Regions from separate parts of the Streptomyces sp. NPDC001222 genome, predicted to be linked through region 1. Evidence: riboswitches for the same ligand, from Rfam matches in the RefSeq annotation. Region 1 holds a riboswitch; the other holds the start of a gene.
The links. A riboswitch is a leader RNA that binds a small molecule or an ion and turns the genes downstream of it on or off. The one in region 1 is predicted to bind cobalamin.
Positions count from the first base shown of each region.

Region 2: it holds a riboswitch for cobalamin, as region 1 does, so the genes downstream of both, ACFY2Z_RS00235 (prenyltransferase/squalene oxidase repeat-containing protein) here and ACFY2Z_RS32245 (HoxN/HupN/NixA family nickel/cobalt transporter) in region 1, are expected to answer to the same signal.

Region 1 is NZ_JBIAXT010000031.1:99,021-105,474, forward strand. Features, by position in the region: gene ACFY2Z_RS32210 (PP2C family protein-serine/threonine phosphatase) at 1-717, shown strand, start outside; gene ACFY2Z_RS32215 (hypothetical protein) at 855-1,154, shown strand; gene ACFY2Z_RS32220 (phosphoribosyltransferase) at 1,321-1,830, opposite strand; gene dcd (dCTP deaminase) at 1,838-2,413, opposite strand; tRNA gene ACFY2Z_RS32230 (tRNA-Gly) at 2,918-2,991, shown strand; partial or broken gene ACFY2Z_RS32235 (hypothetical protein) at 3,067-3,357, opposite strand; partial or broken gene ACFY2Z_RS32240 (ArsR/SmtB family transcription factor) at 3,574-3,909, opposite strand; cobalamin riboswitch at 3,975-4,178, shown strand; gene ACFY2Z_RS32245 (HoxN/HupN/NixA family nickel/cobalt transporter) at 4,205-5,314, shown strand; gene ACFY2Z_RS32250 (hypothetical protein) at 5,523-5,741, shown strand; partial or broken gene ACFY2Z_RS32255 (HAD-IC family P-type ATPase) at 6,429-6,454, opposite strand, start outside.
Region 2 is NZ_JBIAXT010000001.1:43,748-50,201, forward strand. Features, by position in the region: gene ACFY2Z_RS00215 (ECF transporter S component) at 1-77, opposite strand, end outside; gene ACFY2Z_RS00220 (ABC transporter ATP-binding protein) at 74-1,777, opposite strand; gene ACFY2Z_RS00225 (energy-coupling factor transporter transmembrane component T) at 1,774-2,892, opposite strand; gene ACFY2Z_RS00230 (SCO2322 family protein) at 2,865-3,551, opposite strand; gene ACFY2Z_RS00235 (prenyltransferase/squalene oxidase repeat-containing protein) at 3,548-4,780, opposite strand; cobalamin riboswitch at 4,899-5,028, opposite strand; gene ACFY2Z_RS00240 (SDR family NAD(P)-dependent oxidoreductase) at 5,153-5,944, opposite strand; gene ACFY2Z_RS00245 (alpha/beta fold hydrolase) at 5,964-6,454, opposite strand, start outside.

The DNA.
Region 1 (6,454 bases):
TACCTGGCAGCAGAGTCCGGGGCGCAGATCGGCGGTGACCTGTACGAGGCCCTCCAGACCCGGTACGGGGTCCGGATGATCGTGGGCGATGTCCGGGGCAAGGGCCTGCCCGCCGTACGCGCGGCCGCGGCCGTCCTGGGCGCGTTCAGGGAAACCGTCCACTACGAGCGCGATCTGGCCGAGGTCGTCCAGCACTGCGCGGCCGCCATGCGGAGGGAACGCGCCGCCGCCGACCACGACGAGGAATACCGGATGGAGTGCTTCGTCTCCGCGCTCGTCGGCCAGGTGACGGACGACTGCGCGCTCGAGCTGGTCAACTGCGGCCATCCGGCTCCGCTGGTGCTGCACGAGGGCCGGGTCCGCGCCCTCGGACCCGACGCGGCCATGCCGCCCCTCGGCCTGGAGGACCTGATGACCGGCCCGCCGCCCGCGGCGGAGAGCTACGCCTTCGCGCCGGGTGACCGGCTGCTCCTCTACACGGACGGCGTGGTGGAGGCCCGCAACGGCTGCGGCGACTTCTTCCCCCTGCCCGAGGCCATGGAGGCGGTGGACGCGGCGGCCCCGCAGCAGTTCCTGGAGGAACTCCACCGGCTACTGATCCACCACACCGCGGACACCCTGATGGACGACGTGGCCATGGTGCTCATCGACCGGCTCCCGGAGGGCGCGGACCCACGAAGCCCCGTAGCCCCTCATGGCGGGCAAAGATCGCGCTAAGAACCTGAGCGGGCCTTTCCCGCCGTACGACCGGCCTGGCACGCTCTCTGCGCTGGGGCACGAGCCGCGATGATGTGCCTGGTGAACCGGCACGTATGGCAGATCCGTGCCGACGGGGGGTCCCGATGCTCGGGTTCATGGACTGGTCCGTCGTCGCGACGGGCTGCCTGCTGGTTCTTCTCAGCCTCGGCCACCGCCGGTGGGCGCGGGCGAAGATCCGCGAAGGAGCAAGCCCCCGCCAGGGCGTGCGCTTCTACGGGTTCCCCCTGCTCATGGGCCTTGGCCTGATCCTCGCCAGGGCGCCGCGCCTCTTGGGCGCACCCTTCGCCGTGGTGATGACTGCCGACTCGTTGAGTCTGGTGCTGGCGGTCACGGCGGCGCTGGTCCTGCTCGTACGGGGGAAGCGCCGGACCGGTTCCGGGCCGTCCGCCGGGTGATGGCCGAGCCTGCCCCGTGAACGGCGTGGGGCCCATGAGTCGATCACCCGAAGCGCCGACGCCTGCGGGCACTTTGACCACACGGGACGGCGCTGAGGCGACGCTGGGTCGTGCCTCACTTCACGGAGTGCGGCACGCCCCAATGCGAGGCCACGAAGCGATCAGGTCAGAGAGCTTCCTTGTTGTCCTTGGGCGCCTGCCCCGACTTGTGTACCGGGGGCAGAACACTCCACGGGAAGTTGATCCAGTCGTCCGTGCGCTTCCACACGTACTCGCACTTCACGAGCGAGTGGGACTTCTCATAGATCACTGCGGAGCGGACCTCGGCGACGGTCTCGAGGCAGAAGTCGTGGACCAGCTTCAGGGTCTTGCCGGTGTCGGCCACGTCGTCGGCGATCAGCACCTTCTTGTCGGTGAAGTCGATCGCGTTGGGGACGGGGGCCAGCATGACCGGCATCTCGAGCGTCGTACCCACACCGGTGTAGAACTCCACATTCACCAGGTGGATGTTCTTGCAGTCGAGGGCGTAGGCGAGGCCGCCCGCCACGAACACACCGCCGCGCGCGATGCTGAGCACGATGTCCGGCTCGTAGCCGTCGTCCGCGATGGTCTGCGCGAGCTCGCGGACGGCCCGTCCGAAGTCCTCGTAGCTCAGGTTCTCCCGTATGTTGGTCATGTCCGGCTCACACCTGGGTCCGATGGAAGTTGACGAAGGAGCGCGAGGCGGTGGGTCCGCGCTGGCCCTGGTAGCGCGAGCCGTAGCGCTCACTGCCGTAGGGGTACTCGGCCGGCGAGCTGAGCCGGAACATGCACAGCTGCCCGATCTTCATCCCCGGCCACAGCTTGATCGGCAGGGTGGCGAGGTTGGACAGCTCGAGCGTGACATGGCCGGAGAACCCGGGGTCGATGAACCCGGCGGTGGAGTGGGTCACGAGCCCCAGCCGCCCGAGGGAGCTCTTGCCCTCGAGCCTCGACGCAAGATCGTCGGGCAGCGTGATGACCTCGTACGTCGAGGCGAGCACGAACTCCCCGGGGTGCAGGATGAACGGCTCGTCGCCCTCCGGCTCGACCAGCCGGGTCAGGTCGGCCTGCTCGATCGAGGGGTCGATATGCGGGTACTTGTGGTTCTCGAACACCCGGAAGTAGCGGTCCAGCCGCACATCGATGCTCGAGGGCTGCACCATGGTCGGATCGAACGGGTCGATCACGACCCGGCCCTTGTCGATCTCGGTCCGGATGTCCTTGTCTGAGAGAAGCACGCCCCGAGAATACGCAAGGCGCGTGGAGTCGCCACAATCGTGACGACTCCACGCGCCTTCATCGCTTGCCGCTACTGCTTCTCCAAGGCCACCGGTACCGCGCTGCGGAGCCGGGCACAGCGCGGACACCGGACGAGCCGTCCGGGCCCGAGGCGCTCGGCCTGCTGCATCGGGAACGAAGCGGTGCTGAACACGTGCCCCTCGGCACATCGGACGACGGTGCGCTCCATCAAGTCCTCTGAGTCCCTTCCCCAAGAACCTTCGTCTCACGTCCGCGACGGGACGGCGAAAGCCACATTACGGGATCAAAGGGACGGCTCTCCAGGCGGCACTCCGACCGCACAGGACCCCTCTCCACCGCCTCCACCGTACGCCCCAACTCCCGCCCCCCGCAGCCACATCCGCACCCCGAAGCGACAGCGGACCCCACGGCTGCGACACCGGGGGTCCGAGATGAGGTAGAGTGAGCGAGCGTTCGGACACCGGGCTGAGCCGGCGTCTTACGCGGGTGTAGTTTAATGGTAGAACATCAGCTTCCCAAGCTGAGAGCGCGAGTTCGATTCTCGTCACCCGCTCCAGATTGAAACCCCAGGTCGGTGGCCTGGGGTTTTGTTTGTTGTCTAGTCCAATTTTTGCAGCGTCGGCGAAATCGCTTACGCAAAGAAGCAGTTCACGACACCTGACGGACACGTAACGAGGGTCATGCACGGGCTGCACGCGGAGGTGGGTGAGCGACCGCGGATGCGGTCCTCGATCTCGTCGCGAATGGGGCGTACGGCTTCGACGCCCTGCCCGGCCGGTCCGTCCAACCTCCAGTCCAGGTAGGTCCTGCCTGGGAAGACGGGGCAGGTGTCACCGCAGCCCATGGTGATCACGACGTCCGACGCTTGGACGGCCTCGACGCTCACGATCTTCGGGATCTCTGCGGAGATGTCGGCTGAGACAGGTCGAAGGCCGGCGTGAGCCGTCAGTACCAGGCCGCCCACAGCGATGGCCGGCCGGGCGGTCACGAACAACAGGCCGGACCGAGTCGGCTTCGCAGCAGCCTCGGATCCACGCCGTCATCCCGAGCCACTAACTTCTCCTGTCGGTGTCAACGCCACTTCGATGGTCTCCCGGGACGGTGTGCAGCCGGCACCGCCGTCTTGAGACGCGCAGTGTTCCAGCAGCGCGGAGACCGGGCCGTCGACAAGCCGGTAGCGCACGATCCGGCCGTCCTTCTCGCCCTCGACGATGCCTGCGGTGCGCAGCAGGCGCAGGGCCTGGGAGACGGCGGCGTCCCTCATCCCGGTGGCGACCGCGAGGTCGGAGACGGCGATCGGGCCGGCCTCGTGGAGGGCGAGCAGCAAGGACAGGCGTCCCGGATCGGACAGCAGGGAGAAGCGGTCGGCCCATGCGCGTACGCGCTCGGGCTCGCCGACGGCGGCGATGGCCTCGCAGACCCGATGGCCGTCAATGGTGCGCCGCCCGGCGTGTTCCGGGGGGACGAGATGCATGCGGCCATCATCGCAGCCCCCTGTGTCGGGCTCCATACCTGCTCAGGTATGCAACCTTGCAAGCGACTCCTCGCCCCTTCTAGGGTGGGCGGGCCGTGGTGTTCGGGAAGACCGGTGAAAGCTCTCAGGGGCTCAGTCCGGAGCGGCCCTCGCCACTGTGATCGGGAAGTTCCCGCCCCATGCATTGCCACTGGCCTCGCGGCCGGGAAGGCAGGGGCGGGCGCGATGACCCGTCAGCCAGGAGACCGGCCGCGGCATCACGAAGCTGATCCACGAGGTGCTGGAGCGTGACTGTATGACCGTGTCCCAAGGTGTGTCCGAAACCGCCGCCGCCCCGTCCTTTCGCTGGCGCCGCGAGGACACCGTCCGAACCGCCGGGCTGCTGGCAGTGATCATCGCTCTCCATGTGGTCGCGTTCGGGATCCTGTTCCTGCTCGTGATCCCGCATCACTACGAGGTCGGCTCCAAGGCGTTCGGCATCGGGTTGGGCGTCACGGCGTACACGCTCGGCATGCGGCACGCCTTCGACGCCGACCACATCGCCGCCATCGACAACACCACCCGCAAGCTGATGGCCGACGGCAAGCGGCCGGTGTCTGTCGGGTTCTGGTTCGCCCTCGGGCACTCCAGTGTCGTGGTCGCGATGGCCGCGCTGGTCGCCGGGGGCGCGAAGCTCGCGGGCACCCTGATGAACGACGGCTCCCGCACCCACCAGGTCCTGGGCACCGTCGGCACCACCGTCTCCGGAGGTTTCCTTTACCTCATCGCCGCCCTCAACCTCGTCGCGCTGTTCGGCATCCTGCGGGTCTTCCAGGCCATGCGCGCCGGCCACTACGACGAGGCGGAGCTGGAGGCGCACCTGGACTCGCGCGGCTTCATGAACCGCATCCTCGGCCGGCTCACCAAGTCCATCCGTCGGCCGGGCCAGATGTTCCCGCTCGGCTTCCTCTTCGGCATCGGCTTCGACACCACGACGGAGGTTCTGCTCCTCGCCCTGGCCGGCAACGGCGCCGCCGCCGGGCTGCCCTGGTACGCGGTCCTGTGCCTGCCGCTGCTGTTCGCGGCCGGCATGAGCCTGTTCGACACCCTCGACGGCACCTTCATGAACTTCGCCTACCAGTGGGCGTTCTCCAATCCGGTGCGCAAGGTGTTCTACAACCTCACCATCACCGGCCTGTCCATCGCCGTGGCCTTCTTCGTCGGCACCATCGAACTCGTCGGCGTCCTGCACGACAAGCTCGGCCTGAGCGACGCGGTCACCGGCTGGATCACCGGGCTGGACCTGGACAACGTCGGCTACGTCATCGTCGGTCTGTTCGTGGTCGTCTGGGCCGTGGCGGTCGCGTACTGGCGCCTGGCCAAGGTCGAGGAACGCTGGAGCGCCCGTACCGCCGACACCGGCTGACGGCGGCGCAACCGTGGCCCCCGACCGGCACCCCTGTCATGCCTCTTCACACGCACCGCGCGTGCCATGAGTCGTTGGAAAGTGCCACCGAGTTCCCGCCGCGTGACGTGGTGTTCCCCATGAGTTGGGGCCGTTTCACCGACCACGCGCACCGGGCATCGTCGAAGTGCCGGACCGCCCGGCGCGCCGGAAGGGACGAGGTACACAGATGCCCGAGACAAGCCCGGAACCGATCGCGACCTTCTGCGGGAACTGCAACTGCGGTTGTCCCCAGCTCTTTCTCGACCCGGACGCACCCGAGGACAGGCGGGTGCGCATCACCGACGACTTCGGACAGCAGGTGCAGATGAGCGAGGAGCAGTTCACCGACCTCGTCGCCCAGGCCAAGTCCGGCGCCCTGGACCGGCTGACCGCGACCCCTGCGTGATACCGGTGCACTGGCGGGGGAGCAGCGGCAGATCAGGTCCCGCGGCAAGCGGGCGGGTGGTGCCGCTCCCCGTGTTCCTCGGCATTTTGATCAGCGGCGTCTGCGTAGACGCCGCCTGGCCTCCGCAGCCCCAGGGCCTCTGAGGTGCGACTTGTGAGGACCCGAGACCGCCGACTCCACCAGCAGTAAGAGCAACCCGCTCAGTACCAGCCCCGGGGCGCAGCCCACCAGGGCCCCGGGCATACCCCCCACCAGGGAGCCCAGCCAGGCACAACCGCTCGCCAGCACCGTCACGGTGGCGGCAATCAGGAGCCACGCCCCGCCGCTCCGTGACCCCAGGTGTCCGGCTCGGGCTGGCTGCTGTTGCCACGGCCAGACCTGCGGTGTCCGTTTCCTCGGCACTCGTACGGGACCTGGCATCCGGCCATCCCTCCTCCGCCCGATCGACGCAGTTCCGCCATCGCGTTCGATCCGGGCTGCGGGGAAGTCCTTCCCCGCCACCGCAGGCCGGAACCCGCAGGGCCGCGGCCCCGACGTCTGGCAGCGTCCTAAGGGCCGGCGCTCCAGCGGCACGTTTTCCGGACCGCTGCTGTCATATTCCCTCCCGGCCTGCGCGCACCGCCACCGCGAGCGTCTTCGCGGCCCCGCTGTGTTCGAAGTGCAGGGTGCACGCCACGAGGTCACCGGACTGCGCCGGGCGAGCCCGATCGCGT
Region 2 (6,454 bases), on a different contig from region 1:
TGCGGGGTGGCCCGGGCGGCAGGGGCGGCGGTCCGTGCGCCGGAGTCGGTGGCCGTACCCGGGGATCGGTGGGTCATGACGCCAGCGCCTCGCGGACCTGGGCGACCGTGAGCCACGGCTGCGGGGCGAGGACCTTGGCCACCTGGGGCGCGTAGGACGGGGAGGCGACGACCACCTCGGCGGCCGGGCCGTCGGCGACGACCTCGCCGTCCGCGAGGATCACCACGCGGTGCGCGAGTTCGGCGGCGAGTTCCACGTCGTGCGTGGCCAGGACGAGGGCATGGCCCTCGGTGACGAGCCCGCGCAGCACGGTCACCAGACGGGCCTTCGCCGCGTAGTCGAGACCGCGCGTCGGCTCGTCCAGGAGCAGCAGCGGGGGGCGCGCGGTGAGCACGACGGCGAGCGCGAGCGCCAGCCGCTGCCCCTCCGAGAGATCCCTCGGGTGGGTGCCGTCCGCGACGCCCGGCAGCAGTTCGGACACCAGAGCCCGGCAGCTGCCCGGAGCGGCGTCCGCGTCCCGGTCGGCCGCCGCGCACTCGGCGGCCACCGTGTCCGCGTACAACAGATCCCGTGGCTCCTGCGGTACGAGGCCCACGCGGCGCACGAGGTCGCGCGGGGTGGTGCGGTGCGGCACCGCGCCACCGACGCGCACCTGGCCGCGAGCCGGTTCGACGAGCCCGACGAGCGCGGAGAGCAGGGTGGACTTCCCGGCGCCGTTGCGGCCCATGAGGGCGACGGTCTCGCCCGGGCCGACGGTGAGGTCGACATGGCGCAGGGCCTCGACGCGGCCACGGCGGACGCCGAGCCCCTGGACGACCGCGATGGGGAGGGGCGTCGCAGGAGTGACCGTCTCCTCGACGGGTGCCGGGGTGCGTCGGCGCAGGAAGCGGCGCGGGGCGGGGACGGCCGCGGGGTGCGCGATCGGGTGCGGGCTGCCGGTCCCGCGCGGTGCGGGCGCCGTCTCCGTCAGCCGTTCGCGCAGGCCGGCCGCGCGGCGGCGGGCGTCGCGGACGGTCAGCGGCAGCGGGGACCAGCCCGCCAGCCGGCCGAGGTCCACCACCGGCGGGTACACCGGGGAGACCGCCATCACCTCCGCCGGGGTGCCGAGGACCGGGCGGGCGCCGGGGGCCGGGAGGAGCACGACCCGGTCGGCGTAGTGCACGACCCGTTCCAGACGGTGTTCGGCCAGCAGGACCGTGGTGCCGAGGTCGTGGACGAGCCGTTGCAGCACGGCGAGGACCTCCTCGGCCGCCGCCGGGTCCAGTGCGGACGTCGGCTCGTCGAGGACGAGGACCCGAGGGTGCGGGGTGAGCACCGAGCCGATCGCCACGCGCTGCTGCTGGCCGCCGGAGAGGGTGGCGATCGGCCGGTCCCGCAGGCCCGCCAGGCCGAGCAGGTCGAGCGTCTCCTCGACCCGTCGCCGCATCACGTCCGGGGCGAGCCCCAACGACTCCATCCCGTAGGCGAGTTCGTCCTCGACGGTGTCCGTCACGAAGTGGGACAGCGGGTCCTGCCCCACCGTGCCGACCACGTCGGCGAGTTCGCGCGGCTTGTGGGTGCGGGTGTCGCGGCCGGCCACCGTGACCCGGCCGCGCAGGGTGCCGCCGGTGAAGTGCGGGACCAGTCCGCTGACCGCTCCGAGCACCGTCGACTTGCCGACCCCCGACGGGCCGACCAGCAGCGTCAGTTCACCCTCCGGGACCTCGAAGTCGATGTCCCGCACCACGGGTTCGGCCGTCCCCTCGTATGTCACGGAGACCTTCTCGAAGCGGATCACGCGGACTCCTCGGGGACGGGGGCGACGAACGCGGGCAGCAGGCCGAGCAGCACCGCCGTGGCGGGGAGCAGCGGCAGCGCGGGGGCGGCCAGGGGGACGACACCCGGGTGCAGGGCGGCGGGATCGTAGGCGGACCAGAGGGCCGGGAGCGCCGCCGCGGCGACCCCCGAGCCGGCCACCAGCCACGCCCGCGCGTCCCAGCTGTCGGGGCGGTAGCGGGTGCGCGCGGAGCGGCGGCCACCCAGCCGCAACCCGGAGAGGGCGGCCACGAGACCGGCGAGGAGGACGGGCAGGCCGTAGGCGGTCCCCTCCGCCGTCAGCAGTCCGTACGTGCCCGCGCAGACGCCGAGCAGGCCGCCGAGGGTGAGGGCGGTGGTGGTACGGCGGACGGCGGGCGGGACGGCCGCGGTGCGGCCGAAGCCGCGTGCGTCCATCGCGGCGGCGAGCGCCACCGAGCGTTCCAACGCGCCCTCCAGGACCGGAAGTCCGACCTGGGCCAGACCGCGCAGCCCCCGGTCGGGCCGGCCGCGCAGCCGGCGCGCGGCACGCAGCCGCCGTACGTCCGCGACGAGATGCGGGGCGAAGGTGAGCGCGACGACGACCGCCACGCCCGCCTCGTACAGCGCGCCCGGGAGGGCCTTCAGCATTCGGGCGGGGTTCGCGAGGGCGTTCGCCGCGCCCACGCAGATCAGCAGGGTGGCCAGCCGCAGACCGTCGTACAGGGCGAAGACGAGGCTCTCGGCGGTGACCCGGCCGCCGAGTCGGATGCCCTGCGCCCAGTGCGGGAGCGGGACCTCGGGGAGGGTGAACAGGGTGTGGGTGCCGGGGATGGGGGAGCCGAGGACCACGGTGAACAGCAGCCGGATGGCGAGGACGGCGAGACCGAGCCTGGCGAAGGCCGCGTAGGAGCGGGACCAGGGGGCGGTGGTCCGCCGGGCCGCCACGACATAGGCGGACACCGCGATCAGGAGGGCCAGCAGCAGCGGGTTGGTGGTGCGGGTGGCGGCGGTGGCGAGCCCGAGGGCCCACAGCCACCAGGCGCCCGGGTGCACGGCCGGCCGGCCACGGCCGGGACGGGGCGCCACCGTCAGCCCCTGCGGCGGCGCGCCTGCCACACCGCCGCCGCGCCCAGCACGGCCACGGCGGCGGCGCCCGCGAGGAGGCCCACCGACGGGCCGTGGTGTGCCCTGCTCTTCGCCGACGCCTGTCCCTTGTGGTCCGTGCCCTTCGCCGGGGCGCGGTCCTGCCCGGACGTCACCTGCTCGCCGCAGCCCTTGGCCGGGTAACCCGCTATCGCGCACAGCAGGGCGTTGGTGTCGTAGCGCAGCGGGCCCGCGACCGCGGCGAGCGCGTCCGCCGTCGTCGCGTCGCCGGGCACCCGGGCGCACGCCGTGCGCCCGGCCGGCGGCCGTTCCCCGGAGGGGGCGTCCGCCGCCGTGCCGAAGTCGAGGATCAGGGCCACGCGCTTCTGACCGCCCCGGGCGGGTGTGCCCGCGCAGATCGTCGCGAAGTCCGCGCTGCCGCGCGGCTCGGTCGCGTCCGAGGAGTCCTCGCTCACCGCGAACCGGAAGCCCTGGACGTCCCCGTCGGCGGGACGGCTGGTCGACGGGCCCTGGGTGGCGTACGTCCAGGCGTTGCCACCGCGTTCCCAGAAGGACCAGTAGCGGTAGCCGACGGCCTGGGCCCGGCCCGCGCCTCCCAGCAGCACGCATGCCGCCAGGAGGACGAGGAGGGGCGCGGTCAGGAGCCGGGCGCCCGCCGGGAGGCGGGTCACGGCTGCTGCCGCTTGCCGCGGCCGCTGAGCAGGAAGCCGATGCCGATACCGGCGACGAGGAAGACGCCGACGATCCACCACACGCCGAAGGCGGAGCCCGAGTCGTCCTTCTCGGCGGGCTTCTCGGTCTGGTCGGTCTTCGGGGTCGGGCCGGCCGCCTGCGGCGCCGGGCCTGTCGCGTTGAGCGCGCTGACCAGGTCGGTTCCGCCGAAGTGGCGCGGGTCGGTGCCGGTCGCGTGCGCGGCGAGGATCAGCTGCGCGTACGCGGCCGGGCCGCTCTGCCGCGCCCACGGCCCGGAGTGGCCCTGAAGCCACTTCAGGGCGCCGGACGCCCGCTCGCCCTGGCCGGCGGTGGCGAGGGCCACCACCGCGTCCGCCGTGTTGCCGTAGTCGGGCTGGTCCTTGGCGCCGGGCAGGGCCGAGGTGAGGTGCTGGTCCTTGGCCAGGGCCTTGAGCAGGTACGCGGCGCCGTTGTGCGCGGCCTGGCGCACGTCGGTGGCCTTCCCGCACGCCGGGGCCGCGCTCTGAGCCGGAGCCTTCTCCCCGGCGAGCCCCTTGCCGAGCGCGCCGGTCACGGCCGCCGCCGTGGCGTCCGCGTTGGCGGTGAGCGCGCCCTTCTTGTCGGGCTGGTAGGCGAAGGCGCCCGCCCCGTCGCCGTCGCAGGGCAGCGCGAGCTTCAGCAGCGCGTCGTAGGGGGACTTGCCGTCCTTGCGGACGTCCTGCGGCTGCTCGCCGGCCGCCGTGAGCGCACCGATCACGACGGACGTCGAGTTCGCGTCGCTCGCGCCGCCCGCGGTGTAGCCCCAGCCGCCGTCCTTGTTCTGCACGGACTTCAGCCAGGCGACCGCCTTGCCGCTCTCGGCTCCATGACCGCCGAGCGCGGCCAGGGCCTGGACGGCCGCCGCGGTGTTGTTCGTGTCGACGGGCGTCTTGGCGTCGCACTTCGCGCTCGGCTGCGCGCGGTAGGGGGCGAAGGCACCGCTCGCGCACTGCTGGCCCGTCAGCCAGTCCACGGCGGCGGTGGCGGGCCGCACACCGGCCGTGTGCTGGGCGAGCAGGGCCAGCGACTGCCGCCAGACGCCGTCGTACGTGGGGTCCCCGGTGCCGTAGAGGCCGGACGGCAGCGAGGGCGAGGCGGACGAGGCGGGGGAGGCGGCGAAGGCCGTGGCGGGGGCCCCGGCGACGGCGGCGATGGCGGCGAGTACCGCGGCGCTGCGGCGAACGATCATGATCGGCGGGTGCCTCTCCCTTGGTGTCCGGGAGCAGGGCGGCACGGGGCATCCCCCGGGCGGCTCGGCTCCGTAGACCTCGACGGTGCCGTACACCGGCGGGCTGCCGGTGCGCGTGAGCCGGTCACGTCCCGTACGCGGTGCTCCGGCTCGCCGCCGCGCGGGCGGCTCACGGTTGCGGGGTCAGCGCCGGATTTGCACCGGCTTTCCCCCGTAAGGGTGTGAGAACGACCCGGCTACTGTACCCGCCGGTAGAAGCGCCCTTGAGAGGCCCCTGTGAGAGGGCCCCTGGCCGGGACGGCACCCGGTCCCGGCAGGCCCCGCCGGGACCGGGTGCCGTCCCGGCCCCGGGACCGGGGGGTGCGGCGGCGGTTACCGCGCGGACCGCTGGGTCTCGGCCATCTCCGCGGTGATCCGGTCGCCCCCGGCTCGGCGCTGCACCATCGCGCTGAGCGTCGGGGCGACCCCGCCGACCATCGCGCCGAGCCGCAGCCCCAGCGGTGCGACGTCGATCTCGGCCGGGTTGCGGTCCACCGCCCGGAGCACGGCGCGCGCGACGTCCCGCGGAGTCCGGGTGCCGACCCCGCGCGGCAGGCTGACGCCCGTCCTGGCGAACATGCCCGCGTCGCGGATGAACCCGGGGAAGACCGTCGTCACCCCCACCCCGTACGGCTGGAGGTCCTCGCGCAGTGCCAGCGCGAAGCCGCGCATCCCGAACTTGCTCGCGCTGTACAGCGCGGCCCCGCCGGAGGCGGTCTTGCCCATCAGCGAGGAGATGAAGACCAGGTGCCCGCTGCGGCGGCTGATCATCGCCTCCGCGGCGAGCCTCGCCATGACCACCGGCGCCCGCAGATTGACGTCCAGCATCCGGTCGATGTCCTCGACGGACAGCTCGGGCACGGCTCCGCTCGCGGGGAGCGCGGCGTTGGCGACCACGATGTCCACCCGGCCGGCACGGCCCAGCAGGTCCCGCGCGCCGTCCGGGTCGGAGAGGTCGGCGGCCAGAGCGCGACCGCCGAGCCGTCCGGCCAGGTCCTCCAGTACGTCGGCGCGGCGGCCGGTCAGCACCAGCTGCGCCCCGCGTGCCGCGAGCGCCTCGGCGATGGCGTGGCCGATTCCACCGGTCGCTCCGGTGAGCAGAACCCGTGCGTCTCGAAGGTGCATTGAGATTCTCCTGTCCTGGTCAGAGGGACTTGAGGAAGTCGATGAGGTGGGCGTTGACCTCGGCGGGGCGTTCTTCGGCGACCCAGTGGCCGGTGTCGCGCAGCAGCACCACGTCCCGCAGGTCCGGCACCACGGCGCGCATCCGCGCCGCCATGTCCGGCCCGGCGACGGCGACGTTGAGGTCCTTGTCGCCACCGATGAACAGCGCCGGAGGGGTGATCCGGGCGCCGTCGAACGCGGCGGTCAGCGCCCAGTTGCGGTCCAGGTTGCGGTACCAGTTGAGCGGGCCGGTGAAGCCGCTCTCGGCGAACCCGGCGGCGTAGGCGGCGATGTCGTCCTCGCTCAGCCAGCCGGGGAGCCGGTCCGGCTCGGGGAACATGTCCATGGGCTCGGTGCCCTCCCGCACCACCGGGATCAGGGCGGGGGCCTCACCGGAGAGCCCGTACATGATCCGGCGGAAGGTCGTCGGCAGGTCCCGCTCCAGCACCGGGTCGGCGACCCCGGGCTGCT